DNA from 3 places in the Serratia sp. TSO36 genome. Region 2 is predicted to be linked to each of the others. Evidence: predicted binding sites of a transcription regulator. Region 2 holds the regulator's gene; each other region holds the start of a gene.

Region 1 (9,675 bases), on a different contig from region 2:
AGCATCACGTGGCTGGTTTCGGCGTCGATGGTCAAGCCGATCGCCGCTTCCAACCGGCCGTCCTCGATCAGCGCCGGTACGCGGCCGGTCAATGAACCGGGCGCCTCTTCGCGGCTGACGACGGTCTGGATGCGCAGCTTGCCGTTGTAGCGCTGCTGCAGTTGCTGCATCAGCGGCAGGTAGCTCAGGTCACGCGCAAAGCGCGCGGCGTGCACCAGCACCAGGTTGTTGAAGCGCTCTAGCCCGATGCCCTGCTGCAGAATCGATAAATAGGGGCCGATGGCGGTGCCGGTCGCCAGCATCCACAGCGTGTCGCAGTCGGGCACCTCGTCCAGCACGAAGAAGCCGGCGGCTTCTTTGGTTACCATCACGTCCGAGCCCGGCTGCAGTTGATTGAGGCGAGGGCTCAGTTTGCCTTCCGGCACGGTGACCAGATAGAACTCCAGATTGGCGTCGTCGGGGGCATTGACGTAGGAGTAGGCGCGCTGCACCCGTTCGCCGTCGATCTCCAGCGCCAGCTTGGCGAATTGCCCGGCGGTGAAAGGATCGATAGGGGCATTGACCACCAGGCTGAACAGCCCGTCGGTCCATTGTTTTACCTGCGTAACCTTGCCGTTTACCCATTCAGCCATACTCTAAAGCTCCCGTGGTCGAATCAAATAAGCACAATGTCGTGAGCCGGAAATGGCGTGCGCGGTGCGCTCTACCCGGTAGTCGTTGCCGAACAGGCGGTGAAACAGCTGCAGCTCGGAATTGCACAGGCTACTGCAGCTGGAGCCGGCCACGCCGATCGGGCAGTGGTTTTCCACCAGCAGCGCGCCGTGCGGGTGGTCGAGCAATTCAGCCATGTAACCGTCATGTTGCCGCAGGCGCACCAGTCGGGCTAACCGATCATGGTGGCTACGCTCGGCGGACAGCTCTTCGGCATAACGCAGATAAAGCTGCTCTTCGCGCGCGCTGAGCAACGGTTCCACCCCGGCGCCGCCAAACAGCTGCAGCGCGGATGCCCGCAACCGCTCCTGGTCGGCGGCCGTAAAGGCATGCCCTCGCTCGGTCAGCGACCAGTAGCGCGTCGGGCGGCCGACCTTGCTGCGCGCTTCTTCGTAACAAACCAACTCACGTTTTTCCAGGGATTGCAGATGTTGTCGGATGCCCATCGGCGTGATGTCCAGACGCTCCGCCAGCATTTTGGCCGAGTGCGGGCCGAGAGCCTTTAACTGCAATAAAATCAGCTCAGGTGTTTTCATGAACCAAATCCCTATGGTGTTATTTTATTTCAAGTTGATGAAAAGGATTATCGATTAAATGCTAAAGCGCGGCTACTGCAAGGGCGCTGTTTTTAACTCCAAAGCGTTAGACGTACAGTTTAATTTACGAGCCTGGTCGGGTTTGCTGCCAGTGTGACCTGGATCAATATCTGCCTGAAACTCGCTAAAAAAATCAGATTTGATTAGTTTATGCCGCCATAGAGGGCTGCTCGCCGTTCTGGCTGCTGCAACGGCCATTCCGGGACGCTGTGACGAGTTGAAACGTTAACGAAGATAATGAGAAAACTAGAGAATTTTCACCTGCTGGTGATGCTTATCCTGTTGGTCGCCGTCGGCCAGATGGCGCAAACCATTTATGTTCCCGTTATTGCTGATATCGCCCACGATCTGTCGGTTCGCACCGGCGCCGTGCAACGGGTGATGGCGGCGTATCTGCTGACCTACGGTTTCTCCCAGCTGATTTACGGGCCGATATCGGATCGTATCGGGCGTCGTCCGGTGATCCTGACCGGCATGATGATCTTCCTGATCGGCGCGCTGGGCGCGCTGCTGTCCACCAACCTGACGATGCTGGTCGCCGCCAGCGCGATTCAGGGCATGGGCACCGGCGTGGCGGGCGTGATGGCGCGCACCATGCCGCGCGATCTGTATGCCGGCACCGCGCTGCGCTATGCCAACAGCCTGCTGAATATGGGGATTTTGGTCAGCCCGCTGCTGGCGCCGGTGATCGGCGGCGCATTGGCGATGGTGTTCGGCTGGCGTGCCAGCTACGCCTTCCTGCTGGCGCTGTGCGCCTGCGTCGCTTTCGCCATGTTCCGCTGGCTGCCGGAAACCCGCCCGGTGCAAACGGAAAAACGCCGCATGCTGGCCAGTTTCCGCCAACTGCTGGCTGACAGCACCTTCAGTTGCTATCTGGTGATGCTGATCGGCGCGCTGGCGGGCATTGCGGTATTCGAGGCCAGCTGCGGCGTGTTGATGGGCGGCGTGTTGGGGCTGAGCGGTCTGACCGTCAGCATCCTGTTCATTCTGCCGATCCCGGCGGCGTTTTTCGGTGCCTGGTACGCCGGGCGCGACGGCAAGACCTTCCACACGCTGATGTGGCATTCGGTGATTAGCTGCCTGCTGGCGGGGGCGATGATGTGGATCCCGGGCTGGTTCGGCGTGATGAACATCTGGACGCTGATCGTGCCGGCCGCGCTGTTCTTCTTCGGCGCCGGCATGCTGTTCCCGCTGGCGACCACGGGGGCGATGGAGCCGTTCCCTTACCTGGCCGGCGCGGCGGGCGCATTGGTGGGCGGCATGCAGAATATGGGATCGGGGCTTGCGACCTGGCTTTCCGCCATGCTGCCGCAAACCGGGCAGTTCAGCCTCGGATTGCTGATGTTCGCGATGGCGCTGTTGATCTTGCTGTGCTGGTGGCCGCTGTCCAACCGGATGCAACATCAGGGGCATACCGCATAACGACAGGGCGCCATTCGGCGCCCTCATGCAGTTGACAAAGGGGGAAAAAGCGTGATTTTTCCCCCTTTGTGGTTATCAGCCGAAAATCAATAAATTGATTTTCCTGGTTTTCTATTCGTTGCTCTCTGCCAACTCGGCAAGGTCATGAGGTTTGTCATCAATCATCATGGCGCCATTCGGCGCCCTGTTTCGTTACAGCAAAAACTCGTGCAGCGCCGGGTCTTTACGATCCAGATAGTGGGTTGAACGGATGCGGCGGATGGTGCGCGACTTGCCGCGGATCAGCAACGTTTCGGTCGTGGCCATATTGCCCTGGCGGCTGATGCCCTCCAGCAGATCGCCCTTGGTGATGCCGGTGGCGGAGAAGATCACGTTGTCGTTGCGCGCCATCTGATCCAGACGCAGCGCCTGACCGGCTTCGATACCCATCTCCCGGCAGCGCGCCAGCTCCTGTTCGCCGATGCGGCGGTTCTCGGCGCTGTCGCCTTTCACCTCATGGCGCGGCAGCAAACGCGCCTGCATGTCGCCGTCCAGCGCGCGGATCACCGCGGCTGAGATCACCCCTTCCGGCGCGCCGCCGATGCCGTACATCACATCGACCTCGCTTTCCGGCATGCAGGTGAGAATGGAGGCCGCCACGTCGCCGTCAGGAATGGCGAACACCCGCACGCCGAGCTGCTGCATCTGCGCGATGACGCCGTCGTGGCGCGGTTTGGCCAAAACGATCACCGTCAGCTGCGACAGCGGTTTGCCCAGCCGGGCGGCGACGTTCTGCAGATTCTCCGCCAGCGGCAGGTTGAGATCGATGGCGCCGCGCGCCGCCGGGCCGACCACCAGCTTCTCCATGTACATGTCCGGCGCGTGCAGGAAGGTGCCGCGATCGCCCACCGCCAATACCGCCAGCGCATTGGACTGGCCCATGGCGGTCATGCGGGTGCCTTCGATCGGATCGACCGCGATGTCGACCGCGTCGCCCTGGCCGGTGCCGACCTGTTCGCCGATATACAGCATCGGCGCTTCGTCGATCTCGCCTTCGCCGATCACGATGCGCCCATCGATATCCACGTTGTTAAGCATGATGCGCATGGCGTGGACCGCCGCGCCGTCGGCGGCGTTCTTGTCGCCGCGTCCCAGCCATTTGTAGCCCGCCAGCGCGGCGGCTTCGGTAACGCGGGAAAATTCGATGGCTAATTCACGTTTCATGGCAAACCTGTCTGTGAGAAAGGGAAGAAAATATCGGCAAAGTCTATCACAGCGCGGCGGCAGCGGGGCGGGGCAAAAAAAAGCGCCGCCCGCAGGCAGCGCAATTTGGGGGGTAACGACAAGGCTGGGTTTAGTCGTGCTCTTCCCACGCCTGAGCGCGAGCCACCGCTTTTTTCCACCCGCCGTAGCGGTAGTTGCGTTCGGTGGTTTCGATGCTTGGGCGGAATTCGCGCTCAATCACCGCTTTGCTCTTCACTTCATCCAGATCGTTCCAGTAGCCGATGGCCAGGCCCGCCAGGAACGCGGCGCCCAGCGCCGTCGATTCACGCACTTCAGGGCGTTCTACGCGAGTGCCGAGAATATCGGACTGGAACTGCATCAGGAAGTTGTTGGCGACCGCGCCGCCGTCCACGCGCAGCGATTGCAGGCGGGTGTTGGCGTCGGCCTGCATGGCGTCCAGCACGTCACGGGTCTGGAAAGCGATGGATTCCAGCGTAGCGCGGATGATGTGGTTGCTGTTGGCGCCACGGGTCAGGCCGAAGATGGCACCGCGGGCGTACGGATCCCAGTATGGGGCGCCCAGGCCGGTGAAGGCCGGCACCACATAGACGCCGTTGCTGTCTTTCACCTTGGTGGCGAAGTATTCGGAGTCGGCGGCGTCGCTGATCAGTTTCAGCTCGTCGCGTAGCCACTGGATAGACGCACCGCCGATGAACACCGCGCCTTCCAGCGCATAGTTCACTTCGCCGCGCGGGCCGCAGGCGATGGTGGTCAGCAGGCCGTTTTTCGAACGCACCGCTTCTTTGCCGGTGTTCATCAGCAGGAAGCAGCCGGTGCCGTAGGTGTTCTTCGCCATGCCCGGTTGAACGCACAGCTGGCCGTACAGCGCCGCCTGCTGGTCACCGGCGATACCGGCGATAGGAATACGCGTACCGCCCTTACCGCCGATGTTGGTCTGGCCGTACACCTCGGAGGAAGGACGGACTTTCGGCAGCATGGCGCGCGGGATATCCAGCACTTCCAGCATGCGCTCATCCCAGTCCAGCTCGTGGATGTTGAACATCATGGTGCGTGAGGCGTTGGTGTAATCGGTAACGTGTACGCGCCCCTGGGTCATTTTCCACACCAGCCAGGTATCGACGGTGCCGAACAGCAGTTCGCCGCGCTTGGCGCGCTCGCGGGCGCCTTCGACGTTGTCCAGGATCCACTTCACCTTGGTGCCGGAGAAGTACGGGTCAACTACCAGGCCGGTGTTGTGACGGATGTACTCTTCCAGGCCGTCGCGCTTGAGCTTCTCGCAGATGTCGGCGGTGCGGCGGCACTGCCAGACGATGGCGTTGTAAATCGGCTTGCCGGTCTCTTTTTCCCAGACGATGGTGGTTTCGCGCTGGTTGGTGATGCCGATGCCGGCGATCTGATCGGAACTGATGTCGGCTTTCGCCAGCACTTCTACCAGCGTCGAACTTTGCGACGCCCAGATTTCCATCGGGTCGTGCTCAACCCAGCCGGCCTTGGGATAGATCTGCGGGAATTCGCGCTGCGATACCGCAACGATGTTAGCGTCGTGATCGAGCACGACGGCGCGTGAGCTGGTGGTCCCTTGGTCGAGTGCGACAATGTATTTTTTTTCTACAGTCATGGTAATTATCCTGCTGTTGTTAACCGTGTAAAACTGCACCCATCATGCTTTGCGCTGCTGGGTCTTGGCGTCGGGCTCTTCTTCCGTCACGCAGACGTCGCACGGCAGGTGGCGGCCAATCAGCGCGCGGTAACCGAAAGCGCCCAGGCCACAGCCGACGATAGGGGCGAAGATCGGCACCAGGAAGTACGGGATGTCGCGTGCGCCGGTGAAGGCGACTTTGCCCCAGCCGGCCAGGTAGGCGAACAGTTTCGGCCCGAAGTCACGCGCCGGGTTCAACGCAAAGCCGGTCAATGGTCCCATAGAGGCGCCGATCACGGCAATCAGAATACCGATCAGCAGCGGCGCCAGCGGGCCGCGCGGGATGCCGTTGCCGTCGTCGGTCAGCGCCAGGATCAGGCACATCAGAATGGCGGCGATCACCATTTCTACCAGGAAGGCCTGGCCGACGGAGATATGCGCGTTAGGGTAAGTCGAGAAGATGCTGGCCAGCTCGAGGCTTTCGTTGCTGCCGCGCACCATGTGGTGAGCCGCTTCGAAGTCGAAGAACAGGTTGTAGTACAGCCCATAGACCAGGGCGGCGGCGCAGAAGGCACCGGCGATCTGCGCAATGATGTAAGGCACCACTTTGCGCCCGTCGAAGCAGGCGAACAGCCACAGAGCGAGGGTGACCGCGGGGTTGAGATGCGCGCCGGAAATGGCGGCGGTCAGATAGATGGCCATGGCGACGCCCAGGCCCCAAATGATGCTGATTTCCCACTGGCCGAAGCTGGCGCCCGCCAGTTTCAGCGCGGCAACGCAGCCTACGCCAAAGAAGATCAGCAGCGCCGTGCCGAGGAACTCGGCGATGCACTGGCCTTTTAATGTCGGACTGGTGGTTTGGCTCATAATGTTGTTGTCCTGCAAAACGGCGGTTGTTGGTTTATAGGCTCAGTTAGGTATACATCTGACCTATGGGCACAGTTTTTTTCATCTCGTCCAATTATTGAATGAGGACGTGATGTAAATTTATCGTTAACGAACATAAACGAGAAATAGCGAAATCAAAATGTGTGTAGCTCGTCATAAAATTGAGCGATTTCGCGTCGTTTAGTGTTCTTTCTGAGCCATAAAAGTGTGATCTGACCAGTGGTTTGGCGAGGGGCGTTAACAACTCGCGGCGGCGGCGGCGGGGATTTTCAGTTTTTGCTGATGGCGGAGGCAGGAAAATTGCAACAGACTGCGCGATGATCCGGTATGTTGCTAGACAGGCGGAGACTGGCTACTTACAATCGTTTTTAACGAATCGAGACTGGCGCGCCTTCCATAACGGCGCGCGTCACTGAGCGCGATGCAATATTCGCAGTAGCTGCAGCCGACGTTGCGGCCGCTACTTATAGATGTACGCCTTGCTATCATGAGGGGACTGAAGCATGTCATTTGAAGTATTTGAGAAACTGGAAGCAAAAGTACAGCAGGCGATTGATACCATCACCTTGTTGCAGATGGAAATTGAAGAGCTGAAAGACAAAAACAACTCTCTGTCGCAGGAAGTTCAGGCTGCCTCCGGCAACCACGAAGCGCTGGTGCGCGAAAACCAACAGCTGAAAGAAGAACAGCACGTATGGCAAGATCGCCTGCGCGCTCTGCTGGGCAAGATGGAAGAGGTTTGATTCCTCACGCCAGGCAGCAACGAAAAGGGCGCCTGCGGCGCCCTTTTTCATGACCGAAAATCACTCGATGTCGAGCGGGTCTTCGGAGAGGATGATGCCGGTGTTGTCGGCATACAGGTGATCGCCGGAGAAGAAGGTGACGCCACCGAAGTTGACGCGGATATCGCTTTCCCCCACGCCTTCGCTTACGGCGCCCGCCGGGATCGCCGCCATCGCCTGAATGCCGATGTCGAGCTCTTCCAGATCGTCCACCTGACGCACCGCGCCGTACACCACGATGCCTTCCCATTCGTTCTGGGCGGCCAGGCGCGCCAGTTCGGCGTTGATCAGCGCCCGGCGTACCGAACCGCCGCCGTCGACCAACAGCACGCGGCCGCGGCCGTTTTCTTCAAGCAGATCGAACAACAGGCCGTTATCCTCAAAGCATTTCACCGTGGTGATCTGCCCGCCAAATGAAGTACGCCCGCCAAAATTGGAGAACAGAGGTTCAACAACGTTCACCTCTTCATGATAGATGTCGCAAAGTTCGGAAGTATCGTATTTCATAGGATTTTACGTCTGTTTGCCGCTGGAATGTTCAGTATATCCCTTTATTCGCCCTGTTGGCAAAATCATCAGTTTTTAACTGAGCGCCACGCCGATGGCGAACAGCAGGTTGGCCAGCAACGCCGCCTTGACCATGTGCTCCAGCATCGGCCGCATGCCGACCGGCGTCGGATCGCGCAGTACGCGCAGGCCGTGGCGCACCAGCAGCGGGATCGCCAGCACGAACAGCCAGCCCCACGGGCTGTGGAGATTGAACAGCGTAAACAGCGCGAAACACAGCACCGCGCCGCCGAGCAGCAAGGCATGGTAAATGCGCGCCTTGTGCGGGCCGAGACGCACCGCCAGCGTGTTCTTGCCGTTTTCGCGATCGCTCTCGATATCGCGCAGATTGTTGATGTTGAGCACCGCCGTCGCCAGCAGGCCGCAGGCGGTGGCCGGCAGCATCACGACGCTGTCGAAGGTGTGCGTTTGCAGATAGTAGGTGCCGGCTACGCTCAGCCAGCCGAAGAACACCAGCACCGAGATGTCGCCCAGCCCCAAATACCCGTAGGGCTTGTTGCCGACGGTATAGGTGATGGCCGCCACGATAGACAGCCCGCCCAGCACCAGGAAGCCCACTACGTCGCTGGGTTGCTCGCAGGCGACGGCGATCAGCGAACAGCCGGCGAGGGCGATCAGCACCACCGTCACCACCAGCGCCCGTTTCATCTGCGCCTGGGTGATCATGCCTTTTTGCATGCCGCGCAAGGGCCCGATGCGATCTTCTTTGTCGCTGCCTTTGACCGCATCGCCGTAGTCGTTCGCCAGGTTGGAGAGGATCTGCAGCAGGCCGGCGGTCAACAGCGCCAGCAGCGCCACTTCAGGTTTCAGGCTGCCGCGCCAGGCGGCGATCGCCGAGCCGACCACGATGGAGGCGAAGGCCAACGGCAGGGTGCGGGGGCGTAGACTTTCCAGCCAGGCGGAAATCGGGGTGGTGGAGGTTGATGAGCTCATGTTTCGCTTCTGTCAGTAAGTTGCGGTGTCCGTTAGAAATAATTGTGGGAGGCAATGCCTCCCACACAGATGACTGACAAGACAATGATTGAGCGATTATAGGATAAAACGACTCAAATCTTCATCCGCCACCAGTTCATCCAGATGACTGCGCACGTAATCCGCATCAATTGTAATGGATTGGCCATTAATTTCACTCGCATCGTAGGAAATATCTTCCATCAGACGCTCCAGCACGGTGTGCAGACGACGCGCGCCGATGTTCTCGGTGCTTTCGTTGACCTGCCACGCGGCTTCGGCGATGCGGCGAATGCCGTCGGCGGTGAACTGGATGTTGACGCCTTCGGTGCCCATCAGCGCTTTGTACTGCTCGGTCAGCGACGCGCTCGGCTCGGTCAGGATGCGCTCGAAGTCTTCGGTGGTCAGCGCCTGCAGCTCAACGCGGATCGGCAGACGGCCCTGCAGTTCCGGGATCAGATCCGACGGATTGGCGGTCTGGAACGCGCCGGAAGCGATGAACAGGATGTGGTCGGTCTTCACCATACCGTGTTTGGTGGACACGGTGCAGCCTTCCACCAGCGGCAGCAGATCGCGCTGTACGCCTTCGCGCGAGACGTCCGGGCCGGAGCTTTGGCCGCCGCGCTTACAGATTTTGTCGATCTCGTCGATAAACACGATGCCGTGCTGTTCAACCGCTTCGATCGCCTGCTCTTTCAGCTCTTCCGGGTTCACCAGCTTGGCGGCTTCTTCTTCCACCAGCAGCTTGAAGGCTTCTTTGATCTTCAGCTTGCGCGGTTTTTGCTTCTGGCCGCCGAGGTTCTGGAACATCGACTGCAGCTGGTTGGTCATCTCTTCCATGCCCGGAGGCGCCATGATTTCCACGCCCATCGGCGCGGCGGCCAGATCGATTTCG
Region 2 (9,675 bases):
GAGGCGTTGCCATTGCTGCAGCCAGCTCAGCGCCTGTTGCTGTTGCTGGGTTTGCATGCCGAGGGCGCTTTCCTGCGCGCTTAGCGCCGTCAGCTGTTCAGTCAGGGAGTGGCGCTGTTCATCGTTCAGCAGCTCGATGCCGCTGGCGCGCTGGTGCAACCCATCCAGGTCGGTTTTGGCCTGCTTGTGCGATTCGAACACCTGTTCGGACAGCCGTCCGTAGATTTCGGTGCCGGTCAGCTCTTCCAGCAGCTCAGCGCGATCGTTGGCGTCGGCGTTGAGGAACGCGGCGAACTGCCCCTGAGACAGCATCATCGATTTGGTGAAGCGGCCGAAGTCCAGCCCGGTGATGGCGGCGGTGATCTCCAGCTTGTCGCGCACCTTGTCCGCCAGGATCTTGCCGTCCTCGCGGCGCGCCAGTTCCACCTTCGGCGCCTGCAGGTTGCCGTCCGGCGCGTTTTTGGCGCGGCGCTGGCTCCAGAAGGCGCGATAGCCGACGCCCTTGACCTCGAATTCGACCTCCGCCAGCGATTCGGCGGTGTGGCGGGTCATCAGTTCATTCTGGCTCGGCGTGACGTTGAGACGCGGCGTCTGGTGGTACAGCGCCAGGCAGATGGCGTCCAGCAGGGTGGTTTTGCCCGCGCCGGTCGGGCCGGTAATGGCAAACAGGCCGTTGCTGGCGAACGGCTCGGCGGTGAAGTCAATTTTCCACTCGCCCTGCAGCGAGTTGAGGTTTTTTAACCGCAGGCTGAGGATCTTCATGGATTGGTCTCCTCAGGATTGTGCTGCACCGCCTCGACCACCTGGCGGAACAGTTGGTGCATCCGCCGTTGGCGCGCTTCTGGCATGTCGGCCTCCTGCGCCAGGCGCCGTTCGAACACCTCGTTGACGCTCAGTTCGTTGAGCGTTTCCTTATCCTGCTGCGCGATCGCCTGGCGGCGCTGCTCTTTGCTGCGCCGCAGCAGCACCACTTCCACCGGCAGCTCATCCGCCATCAGCTGGATGCGGCGCTGGATATCGCTGAGGTAGTCCTGCGTCGCCACTTCGATATCCAGCCACACCGGCAGCTCGCCGGCATAGTCGGCAAATTGCTGCAGCTGCCGTTCGATCTCGGCCAGATCGCCTTTGATCAGCTGCATGGGCTGGAACTGCGGGATCGTTAACGCTTCTACCTGCTGCAGGGCGCCGTCGGCGAAATCGACCAGGAAGACGCTTTTGGCTTTGCCCAGTTCATCGAAGCTGAGCGGAATCGGTGAGCCGCTATAGCGAATATGATCTGATTTGGCGACGTTCTGCGCGCGGTGAATGTGGCCCAGCGCGATATAGTCGGCGGGCGGGAAGGCCTGCGCCGGGAAGGCGTCGAGGGTGCCGATATAGATGTCGCGCACCGAGTCGGAGGTGGTGACGCCGACGGTGGTCAGGTGGCCGGTGGCGACGATCGGCAGCGGCAGGCCCAGCCGATCGCGGCGTTCGCAGGCCGCCTGATACAGCGCCTGGTAATGTTCGGCGATGGCTTCCTGCAGCGCCTGCTGTTTTTGCGCGCCGGATTCGCCGGCGCGGCTGGTGAGCAGATCGCGCGGCCGCAGAAAAGGAATGGCGCACAGCACCGCGCCCGGCTGGCCGTCGCGCCGGTTCAGCACCACAATCTGCTGTTCGGGGGCGCTTTGCGCGCTCGCGATCACCGTGGTGTTCAGGCAGGAGAGCAGCTCACGCGATTCGTTCAGCGTCGCCACCGAGTCGTGGTTGCCGCCCAGCACCACCAGCTGACAGCCGGTGCGCTGCAGCTCCACCACGAAGCGGTTGTACAGCTCGCGGGCGTAGCTGGGCGGCGAGCCGGTATCGAACAGATCCCCGGCGACGATCAGCGCATCCACCTGCTGCTGCTCAATCTGCTCGATCAGCCAGTTCAGAAAAGCCTGGTGCTCGGCGGCGCGGCTTTTGGTGAAAAAGTACTGGCCAAGGTGCCAGTCAGAGGTGTGGATCAGGCGCATGACATTCCCGGATGCAAAGGTAATGGCGATGATTATAAAGGCCGCGGCGGCGGCTGTCCCGGCGCAATGATGATGACAACCGGATGATTTTTCTTTGCGGCGGGAAATAATCGCTATGCTTACTGCCTATAACAGCCGCTTTTTTTCATAAAAGTGTCACAAAACTGACGCATAATGGCGCCCGCAAAGTCGCTAACACATTGGCAGGATTGACGATGGCAAGACGCATACTGGTGGTGGAAGACGAAGCGCCGATCCGTGAGATGGTGTGCTTTGTGTTGGAACAGAATGGTTACCAACCGTTGGAAGCCGAGGATTATGACAGCGCCGTGACGCGCCTGTCTGAGCCGTTCCCTGATTTGGTGTTGCTCGACTGGATGTTGCCCGGCGGTTCCGGCATTCAGTTTATCAAACATATGAAGCGCGAAGCGCTGACCCGCGATATCCCGGTGATGATGCTGACCGCGCGCGGCGAAGAAGAAGACCGGGTGCGCGGCCTGGAAGTGGGGGCGGATGATTACATCACCAAGCCGTTCTCGCCCAAGGAGCTGGTGGCGCGCATCAAAGCGGTCATGCGCCGCATTTCACCGATGGCGGTGGAAGAAGTGATTGAAATGCAAGGGCTGAGCCTGGATCCGTCCTCCCACCGCGTGATGGCGAACGATCAGGCGCTGGATATGGGGCCGACCGAGTTCAAGCTGCTGCACTTCTTTATGACCCACCCGGAGCGGGTTTATAGCCGTGAGCAGTTGCTTAATCACGTCTGGGGCACTAACGTTTATGTGGAAGACCGTACCGTTGACGTGCATATCCGTCGGCTCCGCAAGGCGTTAGAAACCAGTGGGCATGATAAAATGGTTCAAACCGTTCGGGGCACCGGCTACCGGTTCTCAACGCGCTACTGATCGCGCTGCGCTGGAGAATATGCCGTGTTAGAACGTCTGTCGTGGAAGAGGCTGGCTCTGGAGCTGGCTCTTTTCTGTTTGCCCGCCTTACTGCTGGGGCTGATTTTCGGTTATCTGCCCTGGTTCCTGCTGGCCTCCGCGCTGGCCGCGCTGGTGTGGAATTTCTACAACCAGCTCAAACTCTCCCATTGGCTGTGGATCGACCGCAGCATGACGCCGCCGCCCGGCCGCTGGAGTTGGGAGCCGTTGTTCTATGGCCTGTATCAGATGCAGCAGCGCAATCGCCGCCGCCGGCGCGAGCTGGCGCTGTTGATCAAGCGCTTTCGCAGCGGGGCCGAATCGCTGCCTGATGCGGTGGTGATGACCACCGTCGAAGGCAACATCTTCTGGTGCAACGGGCTGGCGCAGCATCTGCTCGGCTTCCGCTGGCCGGAAGACAACGGCCAGCACATCCTCAACCTGCTGCGTTATCCGGAATTCAGCCACTATCTGCAACAGCAGGAGTTCTCGCGCCCGCTGACGCTGCAGCTGAACAACGAACACTACGTCGAATTCCGCGTGATGCCCTACTCCGAAGGGCAGTTGCTGATGGTGGCGCGCGACGTCACCCAGATGCGCCAGCTGGAGGGGGCGCGGCGCAACTTCTTCGCCAACGTCAGCCATGAGCTGCGCACGCCGCTGACGGTGCTGCAGGGCTATCTGGAGATGATGGGCGACGAAGAGCAGGACGGTTCGCTGCGCAGCAAGGCGCTCGGCACCATGCAGGAGCAGACCCGCCGGATGGACGGGCTGGTCAAGCAGCTGCTGACGCTGTCGCGCATCGAGGCGGCGCCCAATGTCGACATGAACGAGCGGGTGGATATCCCGCTGATGCTGCGGGTGTTGCAGCGCGAGGCGCAATCGCTGAGCGGCGACAATCACGAGATCACTTTCCGGGTGAACGAACAGCTCAACGTGTTCGGCAATGAAGACCAGTTGCGCAGCGCGGTGTCTAACCTGGTGTACAACGCGGTCAACCACACGCCGAAGGGCACCCATATCGAAGTGAGCTGGCAGCAGACGGCGCACGGCGCGCAGTTCCAGGTCAGCGACAACGGACCGGGCATTGCCGCCGAACACCTGCCGCGCCTGACCGAGCGTTTTTACCGCGTCGACAAGGCCCGTTCGCGCCAGACCGGCGGCAGCGGGCTGGGGCTGGCGATCGTCAAGCATGCGCTCAGCCATCACGACGCGCGGCTGGAGATCCTCAGCGAGCCGGGGATCGGCACCCGCTTTATCTTTACCTTACCCAACCGGTTGATTGTTCCCGCCGCTTTATCAGAGAATGCGGTGAAAAATTAACGCGAGACACCGGTATGACCCGAATAACCCGAGGGCTGTTGCTTTGCCTGGCGTTGCTGGCCGGACGCGGCGCGCTGGCGCAGCCCGACGGCATGCTGGCGGGCAACCTGTCCAGCGTCGGTTCCGATACTTTGGCGAATCTGATGGCGCTGTGGGCGCAGGATTTCAGCCGGCATTATCCCAACGTTAACCTGCAGATCCAGGCCGCCGGCTCGTCGACCGCGCCGACCGCGTTGGCGGCGGGCGCCGCGCAGCTGGGCCCGATGAGCCGGCCGATGAAGGCGGCCGAGGTTTCGGCGTTCGAACATCGTTACGGCTATGCGCCGCTGGCGGTGCCGGTGGCGGTGGATGCGCTGGTGGTGTTGGTGCATCAGGACAACCCGCTGCGCGGCCTCAATCTGCAGCAGCTCGATCGCATTTTCTCCGCCACCCGGCGCTGCGGTGAAAGCAAACCGCTGACGCGTTGGGGCGAGCTGGGGCTGAGTGGCGACTGGGCGACGCGCTCGCTGCAGCGCTTCGGCCGCAACTCGGCGTCCGGCACCTACGGCTATTTCAAACTGCGCGCGCTGTGCGGCGGCGATTTTATGCCGCGCGTCAATGAGCTGCCCGGTTCGGCTTCGGTGGTGCAGGCGGTGGCCGGTTCGCTCAACGGCATCGGCTACGCCAGCATCGGTTTTCGCGCCAGCGGCGTGCGGCTGCTGCCGTTGGCGGAATCGGGAGAGGACTATGTCGCGCCTACCGCCGCCAACGTGCGCAACGATCGCTACCCGCTGTCGCGCTATCTCTATATCTACATCAACAAAGCCCCCAATCAACCGCTGGAGCCGCTGACCGCCGCGTTCCTCGATCGCGTGCTGTCGACCGCAGGGCAGAGCCTGGTCAATCACGACGGCTATCTGCCGCTGCCGCCGGGCGCCCTGCAGAGGACCCGCCAGGCGCTCGGGCTGCAGCCGCTCGCGGCGGCCACGGTGCAATAAGCGACAAAAAGCGGCGTAATTTTCGCCTTTTTTAACGGCCAAACGGAGCTTATACCACGCGAAAACCGGGCATTTATTGGCGTTTTCGCGCGGTAAAGCGGTATATGTTTCACGTTTCGTGAATCCATTGTTCAAAAATGATACAAATCATGTAGTGTATATTTATTGATAGCCAATATGATCGACTGGTGGCTAAAGTTTATATGGTCGATAGCTCTGCTTTTCGCCGTGCGTCTTGCCTTGAAGCGCTATAAACGTTTACCTTAGCCCTCGTTGTCGGATTAAACCTCCATTTTTATAACTCCTAAAATTTTGCCCATCTTCATGAGCGGCCACTTTCGAATAGGGACATAAACGCCGGATCGACTGCGTTTAGGATGCTTATTTGGCGCTGCGACGATCGGGCATGCCGGCAACCGGTGGGGCGTCACGCCACCACGCTATCGGACAATTTTTTTCATTTGAACAGGCAACACGACATCGTATGAGTCATCGTTTAACGTCAAAAGATATCATGGCACTGGGCTTCATGACCTTTGCCTTATTCGTTGGGGCCGGGAACATCATCTTCCCGCCGATGGTCGGCTTGCAGTCCGGTGAACACGTCTGGATCGCGGCGCTGGGCTTCCTGATCACCGCCGTCGGTCTGCCGGTCATCACCGTCATCGCGCTGGCGCGCGTTGGCGGCGGCATCGACGCCCTCAGTTCGCCGATCGGCCGCGGCGCCGGCCTGCTGCTGGCGACCGTCTGCTATCTGGCCGTCGGCCCGCTGTTCGCCACGCCGCGCACCGCCACCGTGTCCTTTGAAGTGGGCATCGCCCCGCTGACCGGCGACGGCGCCATGCCGCTGTTCATCTACAGCCTGGTGTACTTCGCGCTGGTGATCGGCATCTCCCTGTATCCGGGCCGCCTGCTCGACACCGTCGGCCATGTGCTGGCGCCGCTGAAGATCGTGGCGTTGGGCGTACTGGGCATCGCCGCGCTGCTGTGGCCTGCCGGCGCGCCGATTCCGGCGACAGCGGCTTACCAGAGCGTGCCTTTCTCTTCCGGCTTCGTTAACGGCTACCTGACCATGGATACGCTGGGCGCGCTGGTATTCGGCATCGTTATCGTCAACGCGGCGCGCTCGCGCGGCGTGAAAGACGCCGGTCTGTTGACCCGTTACACCATTCTGGCCGGTTTGATCGCCGGCGTGGGCCTGACGCTGGTTTATCTGAGCCTGTTCAAGCTGGGCTCCGGCAGCGGCGCGTTGGTGCCTGATGCCACCAACGGCGCGGTGATCCTGCACGCTTACGTTCAGAACACCTTTGGCGGCCTCGGCAGCTTCTTCCTGGCGGCGCTGATCTTCATCGCCTGTATGGTGACCGCGGTCGGCCTGACCTGCGCCTGCGCCGAGTTCTTCGCGCAATACCTGCCGTTCTCGTACAAGACGCTGGTATTTATCCTAGGCCTGTTCTCGATGGTGGTGTCCAACCTCGGCCTGAGCCACCTGATCCAGATCTCCATTCCGGTGCTGACCGCGATTTACCCGCCGTGCATCGTGCTGGTGGTGCTGAGCTTCACTCTGCGTTGGTGGCACAGCGCGCCGCGCATCATCGCGCCGGTGATGCTTGTCAGCCTGTTGTTTGGTATCCTTGACGCGGTGAAAGCCTCCAGTTTCCAGCAGCTGCTGCCGGCCTGGACCACTCACCTGCCGCTGGCGGAGCAGGGGTTGGCATGGTTGCCGCCTTCGCTGCTGATGCTGGCGCTGGTCGCGATTTATGATCGGGTGTGCACGCGTTCCCAAGTGACCGCGCACTGATAATCCCCCGGCTTAATCCAGGGCCACGGACATGTCCGTGGCTTTTTTACGTTTAAAACTATGGGTCATCTTCATGCAACAACAGTCACCCACCACTGCCCCCGACAATAAGCTGAAACGCGGCCTCAGTACGCGTCATATCCGCTTTATGGCGCTGGGATCGGCCATCGGCACCGGGTTGTTCTACGGCTCGGCGGACGCCATCAAAATGGCCGGCCCGAGCGTGCTGCTGGCTTACCTGATCGGCGGCATCGTGGCCTTTATCATCATGCGCGCCCTGGGGGAGATGTCGGTCAACAACCCGCAGGCCAGCTCGTTTTCCCGCTACGCGCAGGACTACCTCGGCCCGATGGCGGGTTACATCACCGGCTGGACTTACTGCTTTGAAATCCTGATCGTCGCCATCGCCGACGTGACCGCCTTCGGCATCTATATGGGGGTCTGGTTCCCGGAAGTGCCGCACTGGATCTGGGTGCTGAGCGTGGTGCTGATCATCGGCGCCATCAACCTGATGAGCGTCAAGGTGTTCGGCGAGCTGGAGTTTTGGTTCTCGTTCTTCAAGGTCGCCACCATCATCATCATGATCGCGGCCGGCATCGGCATCATCATCTGGGGCATCGGCAACGGCGGGCAACCGACCGGCATTCATAACCTGTGGTCGAACGGCGGCTTCTTCAGCAACGGCTTTATCGGCATGATCCTGTCGCTGCAGCTGGTGATGTTCGCTTACGGCGGCATTGAAATCATCGGCATCACCGCCGGCGAAGCCAAAGATCCGAAAAAATCGATTCCGAAGGCCATCAACTCGGTGCCGTGGCGCATTCTGGTGTTCTACGTCGGCACGCTGTTCGTCATCATGTCTATCTACCCGTGGAACCAGGTGGGCACCAACGGCAGCCCGTTCGTGCTGACCTTCCAGCATATGGGTATCACCGTGGCGGCAGGTATCCTCAACTTCGTGGTGATCACCGCTTCGCTGTCGGCGATCAACAGCGACGTGTTCGGCGTCGGCCGCATGCTGCACGGCATGGCCGAGCAGGGCCATGCGCCGAAGATGTTCAGCAAGGTGTCGAAGCGCGGCATTCCCTGGGTGACGGTGGTGGTGATGATGCTGGCGCTGCTGCTGGCGGTATACCTCAACTACATCATGCCGGAGAGCGTGTTCCTGGTGATCGCGTCCCTGGCGACCTTCGCCACCGTGTGGGTGTGGATCATGATCCTGTTCTCCCAAATCGCCTTCCGCCGCAGCCTGAGCAAAGAACAGGTGAAGCAGCTGGCGTTCCCACTGCGCGGCGGGGTATTCACCTCGGTGGTGGCGATCGTGTTCCTGGTGTTCATCATCGGCCTGATCGGCTACTTCCCGACCACGCGCGTCTCGCTGTACGCCGGCCTGGTCTGGGTGGTATTGCTGCTGGCGGGATACTGGTTCAAGGTCAACCATCAGAAAAAACGCGCGCCGCTGGCGACGCAGCAAGACTAAATGGAAAAGCACCGGCTAAGGCCGGTGTTTTTTTAGCGTTTGTCTTCCACTTCATCCTCCCCGGCGGCGCGCGCTTCGATACGCACGTCGCCGCCGTTAAGGCGTTCCTCCTCTTCCTCGCCGGCACAGCGCGCCAGCACCTCGCGAATGTCCTGCATATTGCTGCTGAGGGCGCTCAGCGAAGGTTGCAGGTTGCGGGGCATGCGGCTTTCGTCCAGCGAAGCGCTGTGCAGGCAGCCGATAAACAGCAGGGTGGCCATCAGGGTAAACAGCCGATGACGTAACCGTTTCAGCAAGGGCTTTCCCTCTCGGTGGTGAAGGTGATGGCGCATTAACGCCGTTTTCGCCGGGGAAAAGAAGGGGATGGAGATATCTGCTGGCAATTGAAAGAACATCATTACCAGCAGACACAGTTACGTCAGCCGACGTCAGGAAGCGTTGGCGTTTTGTAGCAGCATGCCGCGCAGGTCATTGCCGGTTGGCGTTTGATGCACGCGCAGGCCGAACTCGTCGATCACCGCCAGAATATGATCGAAAATATCCGCCTGAATACTTTCATACTCCGCCCAGACCGTGGTGTTGGTGAAGGCGTAGATTTCCAGCGGCAGGCCTTCCGGCGTCGGCGCCAGCTGGCGCACCATCAGCGTCATGTTCTGGTGAATGCGCGGGTGAGCGCGCAGGTAGGCTTCCAGATAGGCGCGCAGCGTGCCGAGGTTGGTCAGGCGGCGGCCGTTGAGCGGCGAAGCCAAATCGATGGCGATCTCCTGATTGTGCCGGCTCAGCTCCTGGGTTTTATCGTTCAGGTAGCTGTGCAGCAGCGGGTTGCGCTGCAGGCGGCGCTGTTCCTCTTCCGACAGGAAGTGCACGCTGCCGGTGTCGATATTCAGGCTGCGCTTGATGCGGCGCCCGCCGGATTCCGACATCGACCGCCAGTTTTTGAACGAGTCGGAGATCAGCGCGTAGGTGGGAATGGTGGTGACGGTGTTGTCCCAGTTACGCACTTTGACCGTGGTCAGGCCGATGTCGGTGACCGCGCCGTCGGCGCCGTATTTCGGCATTTCCAGCCAGTCGCCGATCTTCAGCATATCGTTGGCGGAGAGCTGGATGCCGGCCACCAGGCCGAGGATCGGATCCTTGAACACCAACATCAGGACCGCGGTCATGGCGCCCAGGCCGCTGA
Region 3 (9,675 bases), on a different contig from region 2:
GGCTGACCGGTTTACCGTCGGCGGATACCAGCTTGGTGTAAGCCAGGTTGTTCTGCTTGGCGTAAGCGTATTCTACGTAGCCGATAGAGCCAGGCAGACGCTGAACGAAGGCGGCGATGCCGTCGTTGCCTTTACCGCCCAGACCGGTCGGCCAGTTAACGGTAGAACCGGCGCCGATCTTCTCTTTCCACTGCGCATTGGCCTTGGACAGGTAGCTGGTGAACACGAACGAGGTGCCGGAACCGTCGGCGCGGCGCACCACGGCGATGTTCTGGTCAGGCAGTTTCACGCCTGGGTTCAGCTTGGTGATAGCCGGATCGTTCCATTTTTTGACGTTGCCCAGGTAGATATCGCCCAGGGTTTTGCCGTCCAGCGTCAGTTCGCCGGATTTGATGCCCGGGATATTCACGGCCAGCACCACGCCGCCGATCACGGTCGGGAACTGGAACAGGCCATCGGCCGCCAGTTTGTCGTCAGACAGCGGGGCGTCGGAAGCGCCAAAGTCAACGGTGTTGGCCACGATTTGCTTCACGCCGCCAGAGGAGCCGATGCCCTGATAGTTAACTTTGTTGCCGGTTTCTTTCTGATAAGAATCTGCCCACTTGGCGTAAACCGGAGCGGGGAATGTCGCACCTGCACCGGTCAGGCTGGCAGCAGCGAACGCGGACACGGTGGTCAGGGAGAAGGTCGCTGCCACAATACTGGCGACGGTGGTACGCATCAGTTTCATAATCCCTCCTAATGGGATATTTAAAATCGACTTCGAGTCGTTTTAATCAGAGTAAGTATTGCTGCAGGAGGGAAAATAGGACAGTTTGGTGACAGAAAAATGTACGCAATATGACAGTTATATTACAGCGCGCCAGACAGGTGTTTGTTTCTTTAAAAATCAATTAATTAGTCAAAAAACAGCGCAATTGACGTGCAATAAAAAAACGGTTTGGCGCGGCCTATCCGCTTGAATATGACAATGTTTATCGCCGAATCGGTCGCGCTGTCATCTTTAAGGCCGCTCATGAAAAAAGCCGGCGCAAAGGCCGGCTTTTGCAGTTTACCTGCGGCAGATTACTCTACGGTGACAGACTTCGCCAGGTTGCGCGGCTGGTCAACGTCGGTGCCTTTGATCAGCGCCACGTGGTAAGACAGCAGCTGCAACGGCACGGTGTAGAAGATCGGCGCCACGATTTCCTCGACGTGCGGCAGAGGAATGATGGTCATGCCTTCGCTGCTGACGAAGCCGGCGTCCTGATCGGCGAACACGTACAGCTGGCCGCCGCGCGCGCGCACTTCTTCAATGTTGGACTTCAGCTTTTCCAGCAGTTCATTGTTCGGTGCCACCACGATCACCGGCATATCGGCGTCGATCAGCGCCAGCGGGCCGTGTTTCAGCTCACCCGCCGCATAGGCTTCGGCGTGAATATAGGAGATCTCTTTCAGCTTCAGCGCCCCTTCCATGGCGATTGGATACTGATCGCCGCGGCCGAGGAACAGCGCATGGTGCTTGTCGGAGAACCCTTCCGCCAGCGCTTCGATCTCTTTATCCATCGACAGCATCTGCTCGATACGCGCCGGCAGCGCCTGCAGGCCATGCACGATCTCCTGCTCCACGCTCTCCGCCATGCCTTTCAGGCGGCCCAGACGCGCCACCAGCATCAACAGCACGGTGAGCTGCGTGGTGAAGGCCTTGGTCGAGGCCACGCCGATTTCCGTGCCCGCTTTGGTCATCAATGCCAGATCCGATTCGCGCACCAGCGAAGAGCCGGCCACGTTACAAACGGCCAGCGAACCGAGATAACCCAGCTCTTTAGACAGACGCAGCGCCGCTAACGTATCGGCGGTTTCGCCGGACTGCGACAGGGTGATGATCAGGCTGCCCGGACGCACCGCCGATTTGCGGTAACGGAATTCGGACGCGATCTCGACGTCGCACGGCACGCCAGCCAACGCTTCAAACCAGTAACGCGCCACCATACCGGAGTGGTAAGAAGTCCCGCAGGCGATGATCTGCACGTGCTGCACCTTGGCCAGCAGCTCGTCGGCGCGCGGGCCCAGCTCGCTCAGGTTGATTTGGCCATGGCTGAAACGCCCTTCCAGGGTATTTTTCAGCGCCAGCGGCTGTTCGTAGATCTCTTTTTGCATGTAGTGACGGTAAGCGCCCTTATCGCCGGCGTCATACTGCACCTGGGATTCGATCTCAGGGCGCTCGATGGCGTTGCCCTGCTTGTCGAAGATGTTGACGGTGCGGCGAGTCACTTCCACCACGTCGCCTTCTTCCAGGAAGATGAAGCGGCGGGTGACCGGCAGCAGCGCCAGCTGATCGGAAGCAATAAAGTTTTCCCCGACGCCGCGGCCGATAACCAGCGGGCTGCCGGAGCGCGCCGCGACCAATACGCTCGGATCGCGGCTGTCCATCACCACGGTGCCGTAAGCGCCGCGCAGCTGTGGGATCACGCGCTGAACCACTTCCAGCAACGTGCCGCCCTGTTGTTGTTCCCAGTGCACCAGGTGCGCGATCACTTCGGTGTCGGTTTCGGAGCTGAAGCGGTAACCGCGTTCGATCAGCAGTTCGCGCAGCGGTTCGTGGTTTTCGATGATGCCGTTATGCACCACGGTAATGTAGTCGGAAACATGCGGGTGCGCGTTCGCTTCGGTCGGTTCACCGTGCGTTGCCCAGCGGGTGTGAGCGATGCCGGTACCGCCGCGCAGATCGGTCTGCTCCGCCGCTTCGGCCAGTTTTTGCACCTTGCCTACGCGACGCAGGCGACTGACGTTGCCTTTTTCGTCGACCACCGCCAGACCGGCGGAGTCGTAACCGCGGTACTCGAGACGGCGTAAACCTTCCAACAGGATTTCTGCGATATCACGTTGCGCTACTGCGCCTACAATTCCACACATCAGTTGTATTCCTAATGAACGCCCTTCATGGGCGCTTTCGATGTCTTGACCTGATTTTTGCCGGTTTTACCGTGCGTCCCCGAGCCTGTAGATGGTGGGGGTTATTATGTTTTGTATTGGGCTCTGAACGGAGCCCAACGCAAAACACACTATGATTTCTTCTTCACCGGGCGTTGCCAGCCCTGAATGTGCACCTGCTTGACGCGGCTCAGCACCAGTTCGTTCTCGGCGATATCGCGCGTCACCGTGGTGCCGGCGGCGATGGTGGAACCCTTGCCGACCGACACCGGCGCCACCAGCTGAGTATCGGAACCGACGAACACGCCGTCGCCGATCAGCGTCTTGTGCTTGTTGGCGCCATCGTAGTTGCAGGTGATGGTGCCGGCGCCGATATTCACGTCATCGCCGATTTCGGCATCGCCCAGGTAGCTGAGGTGACCGGCCTTGGAGCCTTTGCCCAAACGCGCCTTTTTCATTTCCACGAAGTTGCCGACGTGGGCCCCTGCCGCCAGCTCCGCACCAGGGCGCAGGCGGGCGAACGGCCCCACGGTGCAGTCGGCTGCCAGCACGCTGTCTTCCAGCACGCTGTAAGGGCTGATCTCGCAGTCATCGCCGATCACGCAGTTTTTCAGCACGCAGCCGGCGCCGATTTTCACCCGGTCGCCCAGCTTGACGTGACCTTCGATAATCACATTCGCATCAATAGTGATGTCGCGGCCGTGAACAAGTTCCCCGCGCAGGTCAAAACGCGCCGGATCCAGCAGCATCACGCCGGCCAACAGCAACTTTTCAGACTGTTCCGACTGGAAGACGCGCTCCAGGGTCGCCAGCTGCAGGCGGTTGTTTACGCCTTCCACTTCACTCAGGCGCGACGGGTGCACGGTTTCGATTTTCTTGCCGTCGGCATGGGCCAACGCAATGATATCGGTGATATAAAACTCGCCCTGTGCGTTGTCGTTATTCAGCATCCCCAACCAGCGCTTCAGATCGCGCCCGTTCGCCACCAGGATGCCGGTATTGATCTCGTTGATCTGGCGCTGCGCCTCGCTGGCATCCTTGTGTTCGACGATGCCCACCACGTTGCCCTGCTCGCGCACGATGCGGCCGTAGCCGCTCGGATCGTCCAGCTTGACCGTCAGCAGACCGATACCGCCCTGCGGTTTGGCCGCCAGCAGGCGTTGCAGCGTATCCACGGAGATCAACGGCACGTCGCCGTACAGCATCAGCACGTCTTCATCGTCGGCAAAGTGCGGCGCGGCCTGCTGCATTGCATGGCCGGTACCCAATTGCTCAGCCTGCAGCACCCAGTTCAGCGCGCCGTCAGTCAACGTGCTTTTCAGCAGATCGCCGCCGTGGCCGTATACCAGGTGAACATGTTGCGCGCCCAGTTTCATCGCGGCATCAATGACGTGTTGCACCATCGGCTTACCGGCCAACGGATGTAAAACCTTGGGAAGATCGGAATACATGCGTGTTCCCTTGCCCGCGGCGAGGATAACCACGCTCATTGCGCTGTTCGACATAAGCAACCTGATAACTCCATTTTGATAGACGAAAGTAAAACCGTTTAGCGACGATATTACTACATATTTCTCTGCACGAACCCGGCGCAGGCCGCGTGGGCCTTGGCCTGCCGCTATCGCGGTCAATACGGCGCCGGGGCGAAAAAACTGTCGGCGATCGGCGACGTTTATTTCCCGATATCTGGGGTTATACACCACACCGCCCGCCGGGCTGAAATGCTTATTTTAAAGTAAAAAAAAAGCGACCCTATAGGCCGCTTTCTTAAAGTTGGGTGCGTTGCACCCAAACATTACATCGCTTTTCTGGTGAGCTCGATAACGCGCAGTTTTGCGATCGCTTTCGCCAGTTCAGCGGATGCCTGAGCATAGTCGACATCGCCATGAGAGCTGCGAATGTGTTCTTCAGCTTTACGCTTAGCTTCCAACGCTCTCGCTTCGTCGAGGTCAGTACCACGGATAGCAGTGTCCGCCAGCACGGTAACCACGCTCGGCTGCACCTCGAGGATGCCGCCGGACAGGTAGATGAACTCTTCTTCACCGTGCTGCTTAACAATACGCACCATGCCAGGCTTGATGGCAGTCAGCAGCGGCGCATGGCCAGGGAAGATCCCCAGTTCACCTTCGCTGCCTGTCACCTGGATCTTCTGCACCAGGCCGGAAAACATCTGTTTTTCCGCGCTGACTACATCCAGATGGTAAGTCATAGCCATATCACCCTCCTCTCAAGGCGTTACAGTTTCTTGGCTTTTTCCACTGCTTCTTCAATGGTGCCAACCATGTAGAACGCCTGCTCCGGCAGGTGGTCATAGTCGCCGTCCATAATGCCTTTGAAACCACGGATGGTGTCTTTCAGCGATACGAACTTGCCCGGAGAACCGGTGAAGACTTCTGCCACGAAGAACGGCTGAGACAGGAAGCGTTGGATCTTACGCGCACGGGATACGACCAGTTTGTCTTCTTCAGACAGCTCGTCCATACCCAGGATCGCGATGATATCTTTCAGTTCCTGGTAGCGTTGCAGAATGGACTGCACGCCACGCGCTACGTCGTAGTGCTCCTGGCCAACGACCAGCGGATCCAGCTGACGGCTGGTGGAATCCAGCGGGTCAACGGCCGGGTAGATACCCAGAGAAGCGATGTTACGGCTCAGTACCACGGTTGCGTCCAAGTGCGCAAAGGTGGTGGCTGGTGACGGGTCAGTCAAGTCATCCGCAGGAACGTAAACGGCCTGTACGGAAGTGATAGAACCGGTCTTGGTCGAGGTGATACGTTCTTGCAGAACGCCCATCTCTTCCGCCAGCGTTGGCTGATAACCTACCGCGGATGGCATACGGCCCAGAAGTGCGGACACTTCGGTACCGGCCAGGGTGTAACGGTAGATGTTATCAACGAACAGCAGAACGTCACGGCCTTCGTCACGGAATTTCTCCGCCATGGTCAGACCGGTCAGCGCAACGCGCAGACGGTTACCCGGTGGCTCGTTCATCTGGCCGTAAACCAGGGATACTTTGTCCAGAACGTTGGAGTCGGTCATTTCGTGGTAGAAGTCGTTACCCTCACGAGTACGCTCGCCCACGCCCGCAAACACGGAATAACCGGAGTGCTCGATCGCGATGTTACGGATCAGCTCCATCATGTTTACGGTTTTACCCACGCCCGCACCGCCGAACAGACCGACTTTACCGCCCTTGGCGAATGGACAAATCAGGTCCATTACCTTGATACCGGTTTCCAGCAGTTCCTGGGAGTTGGACAACTCTTCGTAGCTTGGCGCCGCGCGGTGAATCGCCCAACGCTCTTCTTCGCCGATGTCGCCTTTCATGTCGATCGGTTGACCCAATACGTTCATGATACGGCCCAGGGTAGCTTTACCCACCGGCACTTCAATCGGGTGGTCCAGGTTGTTCACTTTCAGACCGCGACGCAGACCGTCGGAGGTCCCCATTGCGATACAGCGAACCACGCCACCGCCCAGCTGTTGCTGAACTTCCAACACCAGTTTTTCGGTGCCGTTTTCTACCTCAAGGGCGTCGTACACTTTTGGTACGGCATCCTGAGGGAACTCGACGTCCACCACGGCGCCGATTACCTGGATAATCTTTCCAGTAGCCATCTTGAATCCTCTACGTAATTCGTAAACCTAGCTTAAACCGCGGAGGCTCCCGAAACGATCTCGGTGAGTTCCTGAGTGATGCTGGCCTGACGCGCCTTGTTGTATACCAACTGCAGCTCTTTGATCAGGCTACCGCCGTTATCGGTTGCGGCTTTCATCGCGACCATTCGTGCGGCCTGCTCGCTGGCCAGGTTTTCCACGACGCCCTGATAAACCTGCGACTCCACATAGCGGCGCAGCAAGGTATCAAGCAGCACTTTTGGATCGGGTTCATACAGGTAATCCCAAGGCGTTTTCTTCAGCTCTTCGTCATCGGCTGGCGGTAACGGCAGCAGCTGAAGCACCTGCGGCTCTTGGGACATCGTATTAACAAATTTGTTGCTGACAATGTACAGCTTGTCCAAACGACCTTCGTCGTAGGCCTGCAGCATCACTTTCACCGGCCCGATCAGATCCGACAGGGAAGGTTTGTCCCCCATGCCGGTCACCTGGGCAACCACGTTGCCGCCCACGGAACCAAAGAAAGAGGCCGCTTTAGAGCCAATCAGCGCCAAATCGGTTTCGACGCCTTTTTCGGACCAGGCTTTCATCTCCGCCAGCAGCTTTTTGAACAGGTTGATGTTCAAGCCGCCGCAGAGACCACGGTCAGTAGACACCACCAGATACCCGACGCGCTTAACGTCACGCTCATCCAGGTACGGGTGCTTGTACTCCAGATTCCCTAACGCAAGGTGACCAATCACTTTGCGCATGGTCTCTGCATAAGGACGGCTGGCCGCCATGCGATCCTGCGATTTACGCATTTTGGAGGCGGCGACCATTTCCATCGCTTTAGTGATCTTTTGCGTGTTTTGCACGCTAGCGATCTTACTACGTATCTCTTTTGCGCCGGCCATCTCTGCTTCTCCTCAGTGCCAGACGGCCTGCTGTCTTTCAACAGCAGGACCGTTCGGCGTTACCAGGACTGGGTTTTCTTGAAGGTCTCGAGGATGTCTTTCAACTTGCCCTCGATCTCATCATTGAAGTTGCCAGTTTGGTTGATGTGGTTCAGCAGCTCGGCGTGCTCGCGGTCCGCATAGGCGACCAGCGCGGCTTCGAAGCTCACCACTTTGGCGACTTCGACGTCGTTCAGGTAACCGCGTTCTGCGGCAAACAGCACCAGAGACTGTTGTGCGACCGACATCGGCGCATACTGTTTCTGTTTCAGCAGCTCGGTCACTTTCTGACCGTGGCTCAGCTGTTTGCGGGTCGCGTCGTCCAGATCGGAGGCGAACTGGGAGAACGCAGCCAGTTCACGATACTGCGCCAGCGCGGTACGGATACCGCCGGACAGTTTCTTCATGATCTTGGTCTGCGCGGCGCCACCAACACGGGATACGGAGATACCCGGGTTAACTGCCGGACGAATACCGGAGTTGAACAGGTTGGATTCCAGGAAGATCTGACCATCGGTAATCGAGATTACGTTGGTCGGAACGAACGCGGAAACGTCACCCGCCTGGGTTTCAATGATCGGCAGAGCGGTCAGTGAACCGGTTTGGCCTTTAACTTCACCTTTGGTGAAGGCTTCAACGTATTCGGCGTTAACGCGCGCTGCACGCTCCAGCAAGCGGGAGTGCAGGTAGAATACGTCGCCTGGGTAAGCTTCACGACCTGGCGGACGACGAAGCAGCAGGGAAATCTGGCGGTAAGCAACGGCCTGCTTGGACAGGTCATCGTACACGATCAGCGCATCTTCACCGCGGTCACGGAAGTATTCGCCCATGGCGCAACCGGCGTATGGCGCCAGGTATTGCAGTGCAGCGGATTCGGAAGCGGTCGCCACAACCACGATGGTGTTGGCCAGTGCGCCGTGCTCTTCCAGTTTGCGCACCACGTTAGCGATGGTGGACGCTTTCTGGCCGATAGCCACGTAAACGCATTTGATGCCGGAGTCGCGTTGGTTGATGATCGCATCGATCGCCAGCGCGGTTTTACCGGTCTGACGGTCACCGATCACCAGCTCACGCTGGCCACGGCCGATTGGAATCATGGCGTCAACGGATTTGTAGCCAGTCTGAACCGGCTGATCAACGGATTGACGCTCGATAACGCCTGGCGCGATAGCTTCTACCGGAGAGAAACCGTCGTTCTCAATCGGGCCTTTGCCGTCGATTGGCGCGCCCAGGGTGTTAACTACGCGGCCCAGCAGACCACGACCGACTGGAACTTCCAGGATACGGCCGGTGCATTTAACCTTCATGCCTTCGGCCAGATCCGCGTACGGACCCATAACCACGGCACCGACGGAGTCGCGCTCCAGGTTCAATGCGATTGCGTAACGGTTGCCAGGCAGCGCGATCATTTCGCCCTGCATAACGTCGGCTAGGCCGTGTACGCGGATGATCCCGTCGCTGACGGAAACGATAGTACCTTCATTGTGAGCTTCGCTCACTACATTGAACTGAGCAATGCGCTGCTTGATCAGTTCGCTGATTTCGGTGGAATTCAGTTGCATGCTCCAGTCCCCTTAAGACTGCAAGACGTCTGTCAGGCGTTCAAGACGACCGCGAACGCTGCCATCAATCACCATATCGCCGGCGCGAACAACGATGCCGGCCAGTACAGACTTGTCAATTTTGCAATTCAGCTTAACTTTGCGTGACAGACGTTTTTCCATCGCAGCGGCGATTTTCGCCTGCTGTTCGTCGCTCAGCGCGCTCGCAGAGAGCACTTCGACTTCGACGGTGGATTCCAGCGAGGCGCGCAGTTCGATGAACTGCTGCAGCACGGCAGGAAGAACCAGTAAACGTCCATTTTCGGCCATTACGCGGATAAAGTTCTGGCCATGTTCGTCGAGCCGATCGCCACAAACCGCGATGAACGTCTTGGACAGCGTTTCTGGCGCGACCGCGCCAGACAGCAGTTCAGAAATCTGTTCATTGCGAGTGACTTCAGCCGCAAACGCCAGCATTTCCTGCCAGCGCTCTACGCTTTGGTGCTCAACGGCAAAGTCAAAAGCTGCTTTGGCGTAGGGGCGAGCTACAGTGACAAATTCAGACATCAGCCCCTCCCTCCTTACAGTTCAGCGACCAGTTTATCAACGATGTCGCTGTTAGCAGCTTCATCCACGGAACGTTCGATGATCTTCTCGGCGCCGGCAAT

The links. Region 2 encodes PhoB, which activates phosphate uptake and scavenging genes when phosphate is short. Its sites were predicted from a motif close to CTGTCATAAAACTGNCNNAT; they were not measured.
Region 1: a site for PhoB is predicted at 6,631-6,650, ahead of ACK3CV_RS24350 (MIP/aquaporin family protein). Genes of this name have one in related genera too.
Region 3: a site for PhoB is predicted at 806-825, ahead of pstS (phosphate ABC transporter substrate-binding protein PstS). Genes of this name have one in related genera too.

The regions. Positions count from the first base shown of each region.
Region 1 is NZ_JBJZOU010000029.1:31,233-40,907, reverse strand. It holds gene fpr (ferredoxin--NADP(+) reductase) at 1-632, opposite strand, end outside; gene ACK3CV_RS24370 (helix-turn-helix transcriptional regulator) at 636-1,247, opposite strand; gene emrD (multidrug efflux MFS transporter EmrD) at 1,545-2,729, shown strand; gene glpX (class II fructose-bisphosphatase) at 2,922-3,932, opposite strand; gene glpK (glycerol kinase GlpK) at 4,063-5,571, opposite strand; gene ACK3CV_RS24350 (MIP/aquaporin family protein) at 5,614-6,459, opposite strand; gene zapB (septal ring assembly protein ZapB) at 6,984-7,223, shown strand; gene rraA (ribonuclease E activity regulator RraA) at 7,284-7,769, opposite strand; gene ACK3CV_RS24335 (1,4-dihydroxy-2-naphthoate polyprenyltransferase) at 7,845-8,762, opposite strand; gene hslU (ATP-dependent protease ATPase subunit HslU) at 8,859-9,675, opposite strand, start outside.
Region 2 is NZ_JBJZOU010000009.1:6,622-16,296, forward strand. It holds gene sbcC (exonuclease subunit SbcC) at 1-762, opposite strand, end outside; gene sbcD (exonuclease subunit SbcD) at 759-1,991, opposite strand; gene phoB (phosphate response regulator transcription factor PhoB) at 2,207-2,896, shown strand; gene phoR (phosphate regulon sensor histidine kinase PhoR) at 2,921-4,237, shown strand; gene ACK3CV_RS05395 (PstS family phosphate ABC transporter substrate-binding protein) at 4,252-5,214, shown strand; gene brnQ (branched-chain amino acid transport system II carrier protein) at 5,699-7,015, shown strand; gene proY (proline-specific permease ProY) at 7,089-8,495, shown strand; gene ACK3CV_RS05410 (hypothetical protein) at 8,528-8,791, opposite strand; gene ACK3CV_RS05415 (mechanosensitive ion channel family protein) at 8,924-9,675, opposite strand, start outside.
Region 3 is NZ_JBJZOU010000002.1:21,389-31,063, reverse strand. It holds gene pstS (phosphate ABC transporter substrate-binding protein PstS) at 1-730, opposite strand, end outside; gene glmS (glutamine--fructose-6-phosphate transaminase (isomerizing)) at 1,066-2,895, opposite strand; gene glmU (bifunctional UDP-N-acetylglucosamine diphosphorylase/glucosamine-1-phosphate N-acetyltransferase GlmU) at 3,045-4,418, opposite strand; gene ACK3CV_RS00440 (F0F1 ATP synthase subunit epsilon) at 4,709-5,128, opposite strand; gene atpD (F0F1 ATP synthase subunit beta) at 5,149-6,531, opposite strand; gene atpG (F0F1 ATP synthase subunit gamma) at 6,564-7,427, opposite strand; gene atpA (F0F1 ATP synthase subunit alpha) at 7,487-9,028, opposite strand; gene atpH (F0F1 ATP synthase subunit delta) at 9,041-9,574, opposite strand; gene atpF (F0F1 ATP synthase subunit B) at 9,589-9,675, opposite strand, start outside.